Regions from separate parts of the Bacillus sp. PK6-16 genome, predicted to be linked through region 1. Evidence: predicted binding sites of a transcription regulator. Region 1 holds the regulator's gene; the other holds the start of a gene.
What was found. The regulator LexA, encoded in region 1, represses DNA repair genes until DNA is damaged. The targets are predictions, from matches to a motif close to CGAACATATGTTCG.

Region 1 (7,625 bases):
AATTTATTAATAATTTCTTAATGGGAAGCTGTCGATTTTGGCAGCTTTTTTCGTATAAAAGTAATGATTTATGCGATTAGAAAAAAGAATGAAAAAATTCATAAAAAAATTATAAAAAATCATGTAAGAAAAGCTAACATCTATTGACACTAAACATAACATGGTATAAAATGAGAAGCAGTTAAGGCGAAGGAGGAACTGAAAAATGAAAGAAGATAGACGTTCTGCCCCGCTGTTTCCTATTGGTATTGTTATGGATTTAACACAATTGTCTGCACGTCAAATTCGCTACTATGAAGAGCATAATCTTGTTTCTCCAACCCGTACAAAGGGGAATCGTAGATTATTTTCATTTAACGATGTAGATAAGTTGTTAGAAATTAAAGATTTGTTAGATCAAGGCCTGAATATGGCTGGTATTAAACAAGTGTTACTAATGAAAGAAAATCAAACAGAAGCAGTGAAAGTAAAAGAAGAAACGAAAGAAATTTCAAAAACTGAGCTTCGCAAAATACTTCGAGATGAACTACAACATACAGGTAGATTCAATCGAACTTCATTGCGACAAGGTGACATTTCAAGATTTTTTCACTAAAGATAACTGATTCTGAAGGCGATTAGAGGGACTAAGGAGGAATTTATAATGTCTAGATACACAAAAGAAGATATTTTCCGTTTGGCGAAAGAAGAGAATGTAAAGTATATCCGTTTACAATTTACGGACCTTTTAGGGGTAATTAAAAACGTAGAGATTCCAGTGAGACAATTAACGAAAGCTCTTGATAACAAAATGATGTTTGATGGATCTTCGATTGAAGGTTTCGTACGTATTGAAGAGTCTGATATGTATTTATATCCTGATTTAGACACTTGGGTAATTTTCCCTTGGACAGCTGAAAAAGGTAAAGTAGCTCGACTAATCTGTGATATTTACAATGCAGATGGCACTCCATTTGATGGAGACCCACGTAACAACTTAAAACGTGTGTTAAAAGAAATGGAAGCTTTAGGATTTTCAGACTTCAATCTTGGACCAGAGCCAGAATTCTTCCTATTTAAGGTTGATGAAAAAGGAAATCCAACATTAGAACTAAACGATAACGGTGGATACTTCGACCTTGCGCCGATGGATCTAGGGGAAAACTGTCGTCGTGATATCGTTCTTGAACTTGAAGAAATGGGATTTGAAATTGAAGCATCTCACCATGAGGTTGCTCCAGGACAGCACGAAATTGACTTTAAATATGCAAATGCAATTCGCTCATGTGATGACATTCAAACATTCAAACTTGTTGTAAAAACAATTGCTCGTAAACATGGTTTACACGCAACGTTTATGCCAAAACCACTATACGGTGTGAACGGTTCAGGTATGCACTGTAACTTATCATTATTTAAAAATGGTGAGAACGTATTCTTTGATGCAAACGGTGACTTACAATTAAGTGATGATGCTCGTCACTTCATCGCAGGTATTTTAAAACATGCACCAGCATTTACAGCGATAGCAAACCCAACTGTAAACTCATATAAACGTCTAGTACCTGGATATGAAGCGCCTTGTTACGTAGCATGGTCTGCACAAAACCGTAGTCCGTTAGTACGTATCCCTGCATCTCGTGGTATTAGTACACGCGTAGAAGTACGTAGTGTTGACCCAGCTGCAAACCCATATTTAGTAATGGCTACATTATTAGCTGCAGGTCTTGATGGAATTAAAAACAAATTAACTCCACCAGCAGCAGTAGATCGTAACATCTATGTAATGACAAAAGAAGAGCGCGAAGAAGCAGGTATCGTTGACTTACCAGCAACATTAGCGCAAGCATTAGTTACATTACAATCTAATGAAGTAGTATGCGGTGCACTAGGAGAACACTTACTTGAGCACTTCATCGAAGCGAAAGAGATTGAGTGGGATATCTTTAGAACACAAGTTCACCAATGGGAACGCGATCAATATATGTCTCTATACTAAGAGGCTTGAACCCTTGATACAACTCGTATCAAGGGTTTTTTAATTCCCTATTATTACAATTTTATGTGGTTGCAAAATGAAAAATAGCCACATAAAAGCCAATAATTAATAACAAGTAGTGATATCATAGAAAAACATTATCAGATAAACGTAAGTTTTATATAATTTATGAACTAAAAAAGCCTTGATACTACGGTATCAGGGCTTTTTTAGTGAAGTTATTGGATATATTAACTACTAGATAATGGATTGTTTTTGGTTATTTTGAATCATGTTACTAAGAAAATCTTTTCAAAAGAATTGATTTTATCTTTTTTAAATCACTTGTGCTATAACTTAATAATTCTTTACTGCCTGTACAACGCGAGCGATGATTTTTATGTCCTCATCTGCAAGGCTATAAGTTTGTGGCTTGTGAATCAGATTATCACTCAATGATATTAACGTAATGATGCTTAGTTATAACGCAGTCTTATTCAGGATTTCGTTAGTTCATTTTCTAAATTTAGGGAATAAATATAGTTTAGTACCTTGCAATAAACAATACTAAGTGGTATATTATGGATAAAACAGGTACCGTGTATTGAACAGTACTAAGATAGGAAAGGAGGATGGCACTTGAACGTTCAATTTAAAAAAGGTGTGCTTGAACTTTGTGTATTAGCACTTGTAAAACGTAAAGATAGTTACGGTTATGAACTTGTTCAGCAAATTTCTAATAAATTTTTAATATCGGAAGGATCAGTATACCCTTTATTACGTCGTTTGACGAAAGAAGGGTATTTTCAAACGTATTTAAAGGAATCTACGGAAGGGCCACCTCGTAAATATTATCAATTAACAGAGCAAGGGGAGACGCAATTTCATTTGTTAGTAACAGAATGGCGTGATTTTGCGAAAGGGGTACAAGAAATTATTGAAGGGGTGGAATGGGATGAGTAAAGAAGGGTTTCTTAAAGAATTATCAAGTTATCTTAGAAAGTTACCAGAGGAAGAGAGGCAAGATATTTTATTGGATTATGAAGAGCACTTTCAGTTTGGACTAGAAGAGGGGAAAACTGAATCGGAAATAATACAGGGCCTTGGTTCTCCGAAAGTAATCGCGAAAGAATTACTTGCGATGTATCGCTTCGATGAAATGAAAAAAAATCCATCGACTTCAAATGTGACAAGAGCTGTTATGGCAGCGATTGGACTTAGTTTGTTTAATTTTATTATTGTGTTAGGCCCGTTAGTCGCAATTATTGCTTTTATATTTTCTTTTTGGATCGGTGGTATTGCTAGTGTAGTAACACCACTTTTCGTTATTGGAAAAGTATTTATGGGTACTTTTATATGGTTGGATCTTTTCGTTAGTATAACGTTTGTTGGAGTAGGTTTATTGTTATGTATTATCGCTTTTTATAGTACAAAGTGGTTTAAGAGATTGTGTGTACGATATGTAATATGGAACTTCAAAATGATAAAAGGAGAGTAAATGATGAAAAAACTATTTTTAATCGCTATCGCTTGTATCGTTATTGGAGTAATAGGAATTTCCCAAACATATGAAAAAGCAGTACAAACTGCTGAAAAAGGCGATAAAGAAAATGTAATTAAAAACGAAACATTAAAAAATATAGAAGTTAAGTTAGATGCCGGGGATATTATTGTCCAAAAATCTCCTGACTCTTCTTTTTATGTAAAGCAATCGGGAGATGTACGTAAACAAGAGATTCGTATCGCAGAAGATGGTGACACATTAAAAATTATTGGGGAAAGAGAAAAAGGTGCTTCATTTGATTTTTCTTTTTACGATTTTAGGTTTCAAACGTCTAAATTGACTCTACTTGTGCCCGAACGCTCTTACCAAGATGTAAAAGTAAATTCATCTGCTGGACAAATCGAAATGAGTGATGTGAAAAGTGATAGCGTAAGTGTTAGAACACTTGCTGGAGAAGTAGAGTTGAAACAAGTAACGGCTAAGAATGTGGAGGGATCGACAAAAGCTGGTGAGGTGAACTTTAAGAAGGTATTAGGGAAAGTGACCGCAAAAACAACAAGTGGGGAAATAAATATTCAAGATCATGATTCTAAATATAATCTAGAAGCAAGTTCAACTGCGGGAGATATAGATATTACTTTATCGGAAAAACCACAAGATGCGGTAATTACTGGGCAAAGTGCTGCGGGAGATGTAACGATTTTTAATGAAGAGAATAAAAATGTAACAATTGGAAATGGTAGTAAAAAGATTAGCGGTAAAACGGCTGCGGGAGATGTGACGATTGAAACTCGTTAATAAGAAATAGAATGCATGGAAATCTATCAAAATACAAAAAGAAGATAATTACCGTATATAAATAAGGTAATTATCTTCTTTTTGTTATTTTTAATGTAAATCACGATATACGCCAATTACTTTCCCGATAACTGACACTTGTTTTAAAATGATAGGTTCTAATGAAGAGTTTTCTGGTTGTAGACGGAAATGGTCTTTTTCTTTATAGAAACGTTTAACTGTTGCTTCGTTATCCTCTGTTAAAGCGACTACAATTTCACCATTATATGCAGACTGCTGTTGGCGAACAACAACTAAATCTCCATCGAAAATACCAGCTTCAATCATACTATCTCCAGAAATACGTAACATGAACACTTGGTCTGCTCCAGCAACAATACTAGCTGGAAGTGGGAAATGTTCTTCTACGCTTTCGACCGCTGTAATTGGTAAACCAGCAGTGACTTTTCCGACAATTGGAACTTGAATAACAGATTGTGTTTCCGTATCCATTCGATCTTCACCTAAAATTTCAATGGCACGTGGTTTTGTTGGATCGCGTCGAATGTATCCTTTTTCTTCTAATCGTGATAAATGTCCGTGCACTGTAGAACTAGAAGCGAGGCCGACTGCTTGACCAATTTCACGTACGGAAGGTGGATATCCTTTTTCTTGTACTTTTAGCTTAATAAAGTCGAGAATGTCTTGCTGGCGTTTCGTTAACTTTTCCATGTTTTCTAACACCTCGTTTTCTTTCATTTTTCTTATTAATAAGTATAACATGTGAAAAAACATTCTACAAACATAAGTTCGAACAAATGGCGGATTTATGTTACACTATAGGGAAATAATAGGGAGAAAGAGGGGTTCAAAATGAATGCAATTATTTATGCACGTGTGAGTACAACGAAAGAAGCGCAAGAAACATCATTATTACGTCAAAAAGATGAATTATTGCATTTAGCTGAGCGCTATCAAATGAATGTTACTAAGGTGATTGAAGAGCAGGCTAGTGGATATACAATTGAACGTGACGGTATATTAGAGGTGTTGGATACAATTCGAGACGAACAAATTGATGTGTTACTTATACAAGATGAAACGCGTCTTGGTAGAGGAAATGCGAAGATCGCGTTAATGCATTGTTTACATAAAGAAGGCATAAAAGTATATACGCATACACATAATGGTGAATTACAATTGTCGGATTCTGATTCAATGGTATTAGATATTATTGGTATTGTTGAAGAATATCAAAGAAAGATTCATAATTTGAAAATTAAACGAGGTATGCAACGTGCAGTAGAAAAAGGTTATCGTCCAGAAAAAAATTTAAAAAATCGTCATTTAAGTGTAGGAAGAGAGAAAAAAGAAGTGCCAATTGAGGAAATTGTACGTTTGCGAAAAAGTGAACTCACGTTTGAAGAAATTGCAGCAACATTACGTGGATTTGGTCATAATGTTTCAAAGGCGACTGTACATCGTAGATATGTAGAGTATACGAAGCAATTGCTTGATAAAGAAGAGTAACTATTGTATGATAATAATCAGTTTTGATTAGAAGGGGGATTCGAGATGATTAATCACGAACTCGTTGAACGCATTAACTTCTTAGCGAAAAAAGCAAAAGCTGAAGGTTTAACTGAAGAAGAGCAACGTGAGCGTCAATCGCTACGTGAACAATATTTAAAAGGATTTCGTCAAAATATGTTAAACGAACTTAAAGGTATTAAAGTTGTTAACGAAGAAGGTACAGATGTTACACCGACGAAATTAAAAGCTTTAAAAAAGCAAGATAATGCAAGATTAAATTAAAAGATGGGCGAAGCCCATCTTTTTTATATGTAAAAATCGTTATTTAATAACTTTCCAGTTGTTATTAACTGTTGCTTCTATCGTTTTATGTTCCAATATATAATTAGCGATAAGTTCAGACATATCTGTGGGGATATCTTTTACTACCGGTTTGTTTTGAAACATAAAGAAATTTCCCCCGCCACTTGCACGATAATTATTCATTACAACGTCATATTCTTCATTCATATTAAGAGGAGCACTGTTATGCTGTAAAGATTCTACTCTTTCACCAATTGGTTTTGAAATGTTTAATACGTATGAAATCCCTTCCCACATATCATAATTATAATGTTGTGGCTTTGGTTCTATGTAGGTAGGACTTACGGTGATGGATCCATCTGTTTTTAATGTGAAATAAGAAGCAGAGAGTTCAAGAGCATTTTTTATGTCCGCTCCAGTTAGTCTAATTACTTTTAATGTGTTCGGATAAATATAATTAGAAACGATGTCACGCATTGTTACATGTTCTGGGAAACCTGGAGATGTATTATGGAACAAACTTGTACAAGAAATTGATACATTAGCTATATCCATCTGTATTTTATTTATGAATTCGATAAAAGGATGATCATGCAAACGAGTTTGCATAGCATCTGAAATTTGCATATCCCCCTGAATGATTCCAATAGGTTGATCAAGCCACTTTTGTGTTTTCTCTTCGTAATCGGCTACCAATGAAAGTGCATCTTGATCAGCCTCAACTCCTTGTACAGATAATAATTCAGAAGAACTCTCTTTTTTAACCCATTTATGTTTTGTTTTTTCGAATGTTATTTTTACTTTTCCAACTAAGTTTCCATTACATCCGGTCTGTAAAATTGTTACACCGTTAGCCATTGTGTGAGCAATTTCCCGGTGTTGGTGGCCTGTTAATAAAATATCTATGTCTTCAATTTCATGGCACATTGCATATCCTTGGTTTTCTCCTGTTAAAACTTCAGTCGGTACCCCGGTTTGTAAATCTCGTTCAACTCCCCCGTGATACGCTACGACTAGTAAATCTGGTTTCTCATGTTTGCGAATGTAAGAAACCCACTTTTTCGTTGTTTCTAATGCATCTTCAAATTGTAAGTCTTTAATGTGATGGGGTTGTTCCCAATTGGTAATGTAGTGCGTTGTCACCCCTAAAATAGCAATTTTTATATTGGATTCAATCTGTTTGATTATATAAGGTTTTCCGAAATAAGGCTTCTTTATGTTTTTATCTAAAATGTTTGCTGATAGGTACGGGAAGTTCGCAGTAGTCACAGCATTATTTAATATATCCATCCCGTAATTAAACTCATGATTGCCGATAATTGCAGCGTCATACTGTAAGTAATTCGCTAATAAGGACATTGGGTTTTTTTTGTTTTTTTCGTATGTAACATAATGATAAGTAAATGGTGTTCCTTGAATAAAGTCGCCATTATCAATTAAAAGAACGTTTGTATTTTGGGAACGTTCTTTTTTTATAAGAGTAGAAATTTTAGCTAAACCAAGTTCTGCTGGGGAGTTATCTTGGTAGTGAATAGGATAAACAGTGCCATG
Region 2 (7,625 bases), 690 kb from region 1:
TCGCCAAATGTATCGAAAGAAAATGTAGTTATTCCACAAGTCATACCGCCAAATATTCAAATGCCAAATATTCAAATGCCAATTATGGATAACAACCAGCCACCGAATATAATGCCAATTATGGATAACAACCAGCCACCGAATATAATGCCAATTATGGATAACAACCAGCCACCGAATATAATGCCAATTATGGATAACAACCAGCCGCCGAATATAATGCCGATTATGGATAACAACCAGCCACCGAATATAATGCCAATTATGGATAACAACCAGCCGCCGAATATAATGCCGATCATGGATAACAATCAAATGCCGAATATGATGCCAATCATGGATAACAATCAAATGCCGAATATGATGCCAATCATGGATAACAATCAAATGCCGAATATGATGCCAATCATGGATAACAATCAAATGCCGAATATAATGCCAATTATGGATAACAATCAAATGCCGAATATAATGCCAATTATGGATAACAATCAAATGCCGAATATGATGCCAATCATGGATAACAATCAACCTCCCAATATGATGCCCTATCAAATGCCGTATCAACAGCCCATGATGCCGCCGAATCCGTATTATCAACAACCAAATCCATATCAAATGCCATATCAGCAAGGAGCGCCGTTTGGACCGCAATATACGTCTATGCCAAACCCGAATATGATGCCAATGGATAATAATATGCCGCCGCTTGTGCAGGGTGAGGAAGATTGTGGATGCGGAGGAGAAAGTAGACTATATAGTCCACAACCAGGCGGTCCGCAATATGCGAATCCTTTATATTATCAACCAACTCAGTCTGCATATGCACCACAGCCAGGAACGATGTATTATCAACCAGATCCACCGAATGTATTTGGAGAGCCCGTTTCAGAAGAAGAGGACGAAGAAGAAGTTTAAAAAGGCGGGAGTATTCCCGCCTTTTTTGCATTCCTGTTAAGTAAGAAAATGAAGTTTTTTTATGAAGTGCTAGAAAATTCCTAGTGAAATATTAACAGTGTAAAAACCTTCTCGGTTACTCATCATAAGAGGGAGCTTTTCAGTAGAGAAGCTCATTCTAACAGAGGGGGTTTTTGTATTGAATACGAAAGTAAAAGTGATTGCTGCTTCTTTGTTAGTTACCAGTGCATTAGCTGCATGTGGTACACCGAAAGATAACAATGCAATGGATGGACGTAACTACAATTACGAGCGTACATCTTATAATGATACACACCAGTATCGTGATAATGTGACACGTAATGATCGTTATACAGATTATGTAACATATAGAAATGGTCGTAACGATACAGGATACAATTATTATCGAGATGTAAATTACAATGGACAAATTGCTAATCCGCATCCAACTCGTAATATTACAATGAACAATTCATACATTAACAATGATGGTAAAACAGCTGAAAGAATAACAAATCGTGTGAAACGTATGAATAACGTAGACCGTGTGTCTACAGTTGTATATGGAAACGATGTAGCGATTGCGGTAAAACCACGTAACACAGTGACAAATGAAACGGCGATGGCGAACGAAATTCGTCAAGCGGTTTCAAATGAAGTTGGAAACAGAAACGTATATGTTTCTGTAAGAAATGATATGTTTACTCGTGTCGATGCAATGAGTACGCGTCTACGTAACGGTACAGTTACAAACGATTTTAATCGTGACATAGTGAATATGTTCCGAGACATTCGTTACGGTTTAACTGGTACAGTGCGATAACAAAACAAAAGAGGAAGGGATAGCCCTTCCTCTTTATTCATCGTTGTCTTGTAAGCGACGTTTTTTAATAAAATAACTAACGGAATAAGAAACTAAAAAGCATATGAAAAGAATACTACCTGTTAAAATAGCTTCAAACAGTGGTCTTTCTGGACTGAAAATAATATAAATAATAGCCATAACGATTCCTACAATAAGGGAGCGGAAGACAAGTTTATAATAAGGAGTTAACTTTATTTCCTTTTTACTTTCTTCTACATCGATTGAAACACTTAACTGTAAATAACTAAGGACGATACTTGTAAGAATAAATAATAGCCATAATGGAGATTTCGTAATTTGATCCATTCCTTCAGTGAATCCGATGTAGCTTAAAATTCCAATTATACCAAGTGACTGAAAAAGAAAGGCGATACGCACGTTTTTTAATGTTTGCAGAATGAGACGTTCATCCTTTATTTTTTTCATAATATCCATCTCCTGTTTTATGATGATTTCGCTGTTATATTAATTGTAACATATATGTTGCAATTATCAATTTATAATTGACATATCGTTCGTTCGGATAACAGAGGAAATAAAATATTTTTATAAACATGTTGCATTTATACTTTATTAATGTTATATTAGCAAAGCGATGAGCTAATTTACGTAAGACGAGAGATATGCTTAAGTGCTAAACACGCGAATGTGGTCGCCTGGTCTCTCGCCGTAAACGCATCAAGACGCCTGCTTTGCAGGCGTCTTTCATTTTATATAAAAGTAAATGATACATACAGATGAGGTAAATCCTTATCTGTATTTTTTTATTTTTCGAAAGAAATGAAATGTGGATAAAACCCCCATTTCCGGAAAAACTACTAATGAAAGTTTGATTTTGCCTAAAAGAGGTGAACGGAAATGAAATGGATACTGATTGCGATGCAAGCTTTCGTTATGATGTTTTGTTTCGTTTATGAAACGAATGTGAAGGCGGAAGGGCCAGTACCAGAAGTAACGAAAAAAGAACCTGAGGTTACAATTTTATTAGAGCGTATGTATGTTGATGGCGAAGTAAGCGAAGAAATACTTACAGAAAAAGTGACGGATTTAGAAAAGTTTTTACAGCAGTATAAAGAATGGCAGCTCGTTGATCGTGATGATGTACAAATTGTATTGCAAAAGAAAGTTGATGATATTTCTCCGTTATTGAAAACGAGCGGGTATTTTGGTGTTTCAGAGGAAGGGATATTACAAATTTTCAAAGGTGTACCGAAAAGTGATAATGCGATCCATTCTTTCTTTCAAATTGATATGAAAAAGCTTGAGAGCTATGAGCGTGCGAAATTGAAACGTGGCATTCGTATTAAATCAAAAGAAGGTTTTGTGAAGACGATTGAAAAAATGAAGCAATACGCAGTTCAAAGTAAGAAAAAAAGCAGCTCATGGTGAGCTGCTTTTTTTCTTATTTGTTTTTAGCTAAAATTTCTTTTGCGATTTCATCAATTAGCATATCTTTTCCGATTGGATTGAATGCTTTCGTATTGAAGACTTCATTTGATACTTCATATACGTGATTATTTTTAACTGCTTTATTGTCTTTCCAAACGGCACTGTTTTTGTAGTCTTCGTAAACTTTATCAGCTTCGCCGCCGAAGTTTACAATAAACATTTGGTCAGGCTGGAATGCAACTAGACCTTCTAGTGATACTTGCGCCATCGTTTGTTTTAAATCCGTACCTTTTGTTGCTGGAAGTTTTAAGTCATTAAAGATGATGTCACCGTATCCGAAGCTACCGTATACACGGAAGTTTTGTGGTGTAACTGCAACGAACATAAAGTTCTCATCTTTTGTTTTCTCTTTAATTTTTTTAGATAAAGAGTCTGCTTTTTTATCGTAGTCTGCAATCCATTTGTCTGCTTTCTTCTCTTCGTCAAATAGCTTACCTACTTCTTTAAACTTACCACGCCAGTCTTCTAAGTTTGTTTCTAGAACAACTGTAGGTGCAACCTTTTCTAGTTGATCATAAATTTTTAATTGACGGTTGTTTAAAATAATTAAGTCTGGTTTTAAAGCAGTAACAGCTTCTAAATCAACTTTAGGTGCCCAGTACCAACCTACTGCTTTTACTCCATCTAACTTGTCTGTTAAGTGATTTTGGATTTTATCTTTATATGTATTTGCTGTACCAACAGGTTTGTGTCCAAGAAGTAATAGTTCTTCTGTTGATCCAGATAAGTCAACAATTCTCTTTGGATTTACTGGAATTGTAGCTTCACCTTTAGCATGTTTTACAACTTTTGTTTTCGGTTGTTCTTTTGCCTTCGATTCTTCTTTTTGAGAAGAACAGCCAACGATAGAAAGAACAACGAGCATAATAGTAAATAAAATAAATAGCTTACGTTTCATCCTGATGTAACCCCTTTAATTAGTATTGATAATCATTATCGACTTCTGTATATTAAGGTGCTTTAACCTTTCTGTCAATGGAAAATAACAGAAGTTTCAAGTGGAGAACATTTGTTGGGGCAGTCTCGCTTTTCTATCATTAAATATGTTAAAATGGAATACATGATTTAAGAGGGAGAGATCGTATTTTGTTTGAATATGTTACAGGTTACGTGGAGTATGTAGGGCCGGAATATGTCGTAATTGATCATAATGGAATTGGTTATCAAATTTTCACACCGAATCCGTATGTATTTCAAAGAAGTAAGCAAGAAATCCGTGTCTATACATATCATTATGTGAGAGAAGATATTATGGCACTTTACGGGTTTAAAACACGTGAAGAGCGTTTATTATTTACAAAGTTGTTAGGCGTGTCTGGCATTGGGCCAAAAGGAGCTCTTGCAATTTTAGCTTCTGGTCAAACAGGACAGGTCGTTCAAGCGATTGAGCATGAAGATGAGAAGTTTTTAGTGAAATTCCCAGGCGTCGGAAAGAAAACAGCACGCCAAATGATTTTAGATTTAAAAGGAAAACTAGCAGATGTCGTACCAGATGCATTTGTTGATTTATTCTCAGACACAGAACGTTTTGATGAGAAGAAAGGTTCATCAGCTGAGCTTGATGAGGCACTGGAAGCTCTGCGCGCACTTGGATATGCAGAACGCGAAGTTTCTCGTGTTGTACCAGAGTTATTAAAAGAATCATTAACGACGGATCAGTATATTAAAAAGGCACTTAGTCTTTTACTAAATGGTAAGAGGTGAGTATAATGGACGAACGTCTCCTTTCAGGGGAATCTGCATATGAAGATGCGGATTTAGAATATTCATTACGGCCACAGACGCTCCGTCAGTATATTGGCCAAGATAAAGCAAAACATAATTTAGAAGTATTTATTGAAGCGGCGAAAATGCGTGAAGAAACGTTAGATCACGTGCTTTTATATGGACCACCAGGTCTTGGTAAAACGACGCTTGCGAATATTATTGCCAATGAGATGGGCGTTAATGTTAGAACAACTTCAGGTCCCGCAATTGAAAGACCAGGAGATTTAGCTGCTGTATTAACAGCGCTTCAGCCAGGGGATGTATTATTTATTGATGAAATTCATCGTTTGCATAGATCAATTGAAGAAGTATTGTATCCTGCGATGGAAGACTTTTGCCTTGATATTGTAATTGGAAAAGGGCCTTCAGCACGTTCTGTACGCCTAGATTTACCGCCATTTACATTAGTTGGAGCAACAACACGTGCTGGAGCATTATCTGCACCGCTTCGTGACCGCTTCGGTGTACTTTCAAGGTTAGAGTACTACACAGTAGATCAGCTTTCTGCGATTGTTGAACGTACAGCGGAAGTATTTGAAGTTGAAATCGATTCGTTAGCTGCATTAGAAATTGCAAGACGTGCTCGTGGTACACCTCGTATTGCGAATCGTCTTTTAAGACGTGTACGTGATTTCGCGCAAGTTCGTGGTAACGGAACGGTTACGATGGAAATTACACAAATGGCATTAGAGCTACTGCAAGTAGATAAATTAGGTCTAGATCATATTGATCATAAATTACTGCTTGGTATTATTGAGAAATTCCGTGGCGGTCCAGTTGGATTAGAAACGGTTTCAGCAACAATTGGAGAAGAATCTCATACGATTGAAGATGTGTATGAGCCGTATTTATTACAAATTGGCTTTTTACAACGAACGCCAAGGGGCCGAATTGTAACGCCGCTTGCGTATGAACATTTCGGAATGGAGATACCAAAAGTATGACGGAGATGCCAAAGCTGCTTATTACAGCCGGGATCTTACTCATCGTTGTTGGATTAGCTTGGAAGTTCATTGGAAGGCTTCCAGGCGATATTTTTGTGAAAAAAGGAAACGTTACCTTTTATTTTCCTATCATTACATGTATTGTGTTAAGTATTGTATTATCTTTTATTATGTATATAATAAATCGATTTAAATAAGAAATAGGTGGATATAGCTATGGATATAAATCTGTTTGATTTTCATTTACCAGAAGAACTTATTGCACAAGTCCCGTTAGAAGATCGTGAAACATCAAGATTAATGGTGTTAGACCGTGAAACAGGTGATATTGAGCATAAACATTTTACGGATATTCTTTCTTACTTACATGAGGGGGATTGCTTAGTTTTAAATGAAACGAAAGTTATGCCTGCTCGTTTGCACGGTGTGAAAGAAGATACAGGCGCGCACATTGAAGTACTTCTTTTAAAACAAGAAGAAGGTGATAAGTGGGAAACGCTTGTAAAGCCAGCGAAACGTGTAAAAGAAGGAACTGTTATCTCTTTTGGTGAAGGGAAATTAAAAGCAACTTGCACAGGAACTGCAGATCAAGGTGGACGCCAGCTTGAATTTTCATATGATGGCATCTTCTATGAAATTTTAGATGAACTTGGGGAAATGCCGCTTCCTCCATATATTAAAGAGACGCTGGAAGATCGCGATCGCTATCAAACAGTATATGCGAAAGAAATCGGTTCAGCAGCAGCGCCGACTGCGGGACTTCACTTTACAGAAGAGTTACTTGAGAAGTTAAAGCAAAAAGGCGTTCAGTTAGCATTCATTACACTTCACGTAGGACTTGGAACATTTAGACCAGTTTCTGCAGACACGATTGAAGAACACCATATGCACGCAGAATATTATCATATGTCTGAAGAGACAGCGGCATTATTAAATCGTGTGAAAGAGAATGGTGGACGTATTATTACTGTAGGTACGACATCAACTCGTACGTTAGAAACAATTGCAACAGATCATGACGGTAAGCTCTGCGCCGCTTCTGGATGGACAGATATTTTCATGTATCCGGGATATGAATTTAAAGCAATTGATGGTTTAATTACAAACTTCCATTTACCGAAATCAACATTAATTATGCTTGTAAGTGCATTTGCAAATAGAGATAATGTACTTCATGCTTATAATGAAGCAGTAAAAGAAAAATATCGTTTCTTTAGCTTCGGTGATGCAATGTTCGTTGCATCTCACGCTAAAATGAGAAACAAATAAAAGGAGTAAGTTATGACAGCAATTCGTTATGAATTTATTAAGACATGTAAACAAACGGGTGCCCGTTTAGGTCGTGTGCATACGCCGCACGGTTCATTTGATACACCAACATTTATGCCAGTTGGTACACTTGCAACAGTTAAGACAATGTCACCAGAAGAATTAAAAGCAATGGATTCTGGCATTATTTTAAGTAATACGTATCATTTATGGCTACGTCCAGGTCATGAAATTATTCGTGAAGCAGGCGGCTTGCATAAATTTATGAACTGGGATCGTGCAATCTTAACAGATTCTGGTGGTTTCCAAGTATTCAGTTTAAGTGACTTCCGTCGTATTGAAGAGGAAGGCGTTCACTTCCGTAATCACTTAAATGGAGATAAATTATTCTTATCACCAGAAAAAGCGATGGA

Region 2: ruvA (Holliday junction DNA helicase RuvA) is a predicted target of LexA. The motif match lies at 4,235-4,248, and genes of this name have one in related genera.

What each region holds. Positions count from the first base shown of each region.
Region 1 is NZ_CP096511.1:1,720,317-1,727,941, forward strand. It holds gene M1D66_RS08920 (methionine gamma-lyase family protein) at 1-21, shown strand, start outside; gene glnR (transcriptional repressor GlnR) at 206-595, shown strand; gene glnA (type I glutamate--ammonia ligase) at 644-1,978, shown strand; partial or broken gene M1D66_RS08935 (LexA family protein) at 2,315-2,434, opposite strand; gene M1D66_RS08940 (PadR family transcriptional regulator) at 2,597-2,920, shown strand; gene M1D66_RS08945 (DUF1700 domain-containing protein) at 2,913-3,455, shown strand; gene M1D66_RS08950 (DUF4097 family beta strand repeat-containing protein) at 3,456-4,259, shown strand; gene lexA (transcriptional repressor LexA) at 4,350-4,970, opposite strand; gene M1D66_RS08960 (YneB family resolvase-like protein) at 5,112-5,768, shown strand; gene M1D66_RS08965 (DUF896 domain-containing protein) at 5,814-6,053, shown strand; gene M1D66_RS08970 (bifunctional metallophosphatase/5'-nucleotidase) at 6,093-7,625, opposite strand, start outside.
Region 2 is NZ_CP096511.1:1,032,506-1,040,130, forward strand. It holds gene M1D66_RS05310 (YhcN/YlaJ family sporulation lipoprotein) at 1,097-1,741, shown strand; gene M1D66_RS05315 (branched-chain amino acid ABC transporter substrate-binding protein) at 1,775-2,209, opposite strand; gene M1D66_RS05320 (BofC C-terminal domain-containing protein) at 2,642-3,172, shown strand; gene M1D66_RS05325 (iron-hydroxamate ABC transporter substrate-binding protein) at 3,186-4,130, opposite strand; gene ruvA (Holliday junction DNA helicase RuvA) at 4,319-4,936, shown strand; gene ruvB (Holliday junction branch migration DNA helicase RuvB) at 4,942-5,943, shown strand; gene M1D66_RS05340 (DUF2905 domain-containing protein) at 5,940-6,140, shown strand; gene queA (tRNA preQ1(34) S-adenosylmethionine ribosyltransferase-isomerase QueA) at 6,160-7,212, shown strand; gene tgt (tRNA guanosine(34) transglycosylase Tgt) at 7,225-7,625, shown strand, end outside.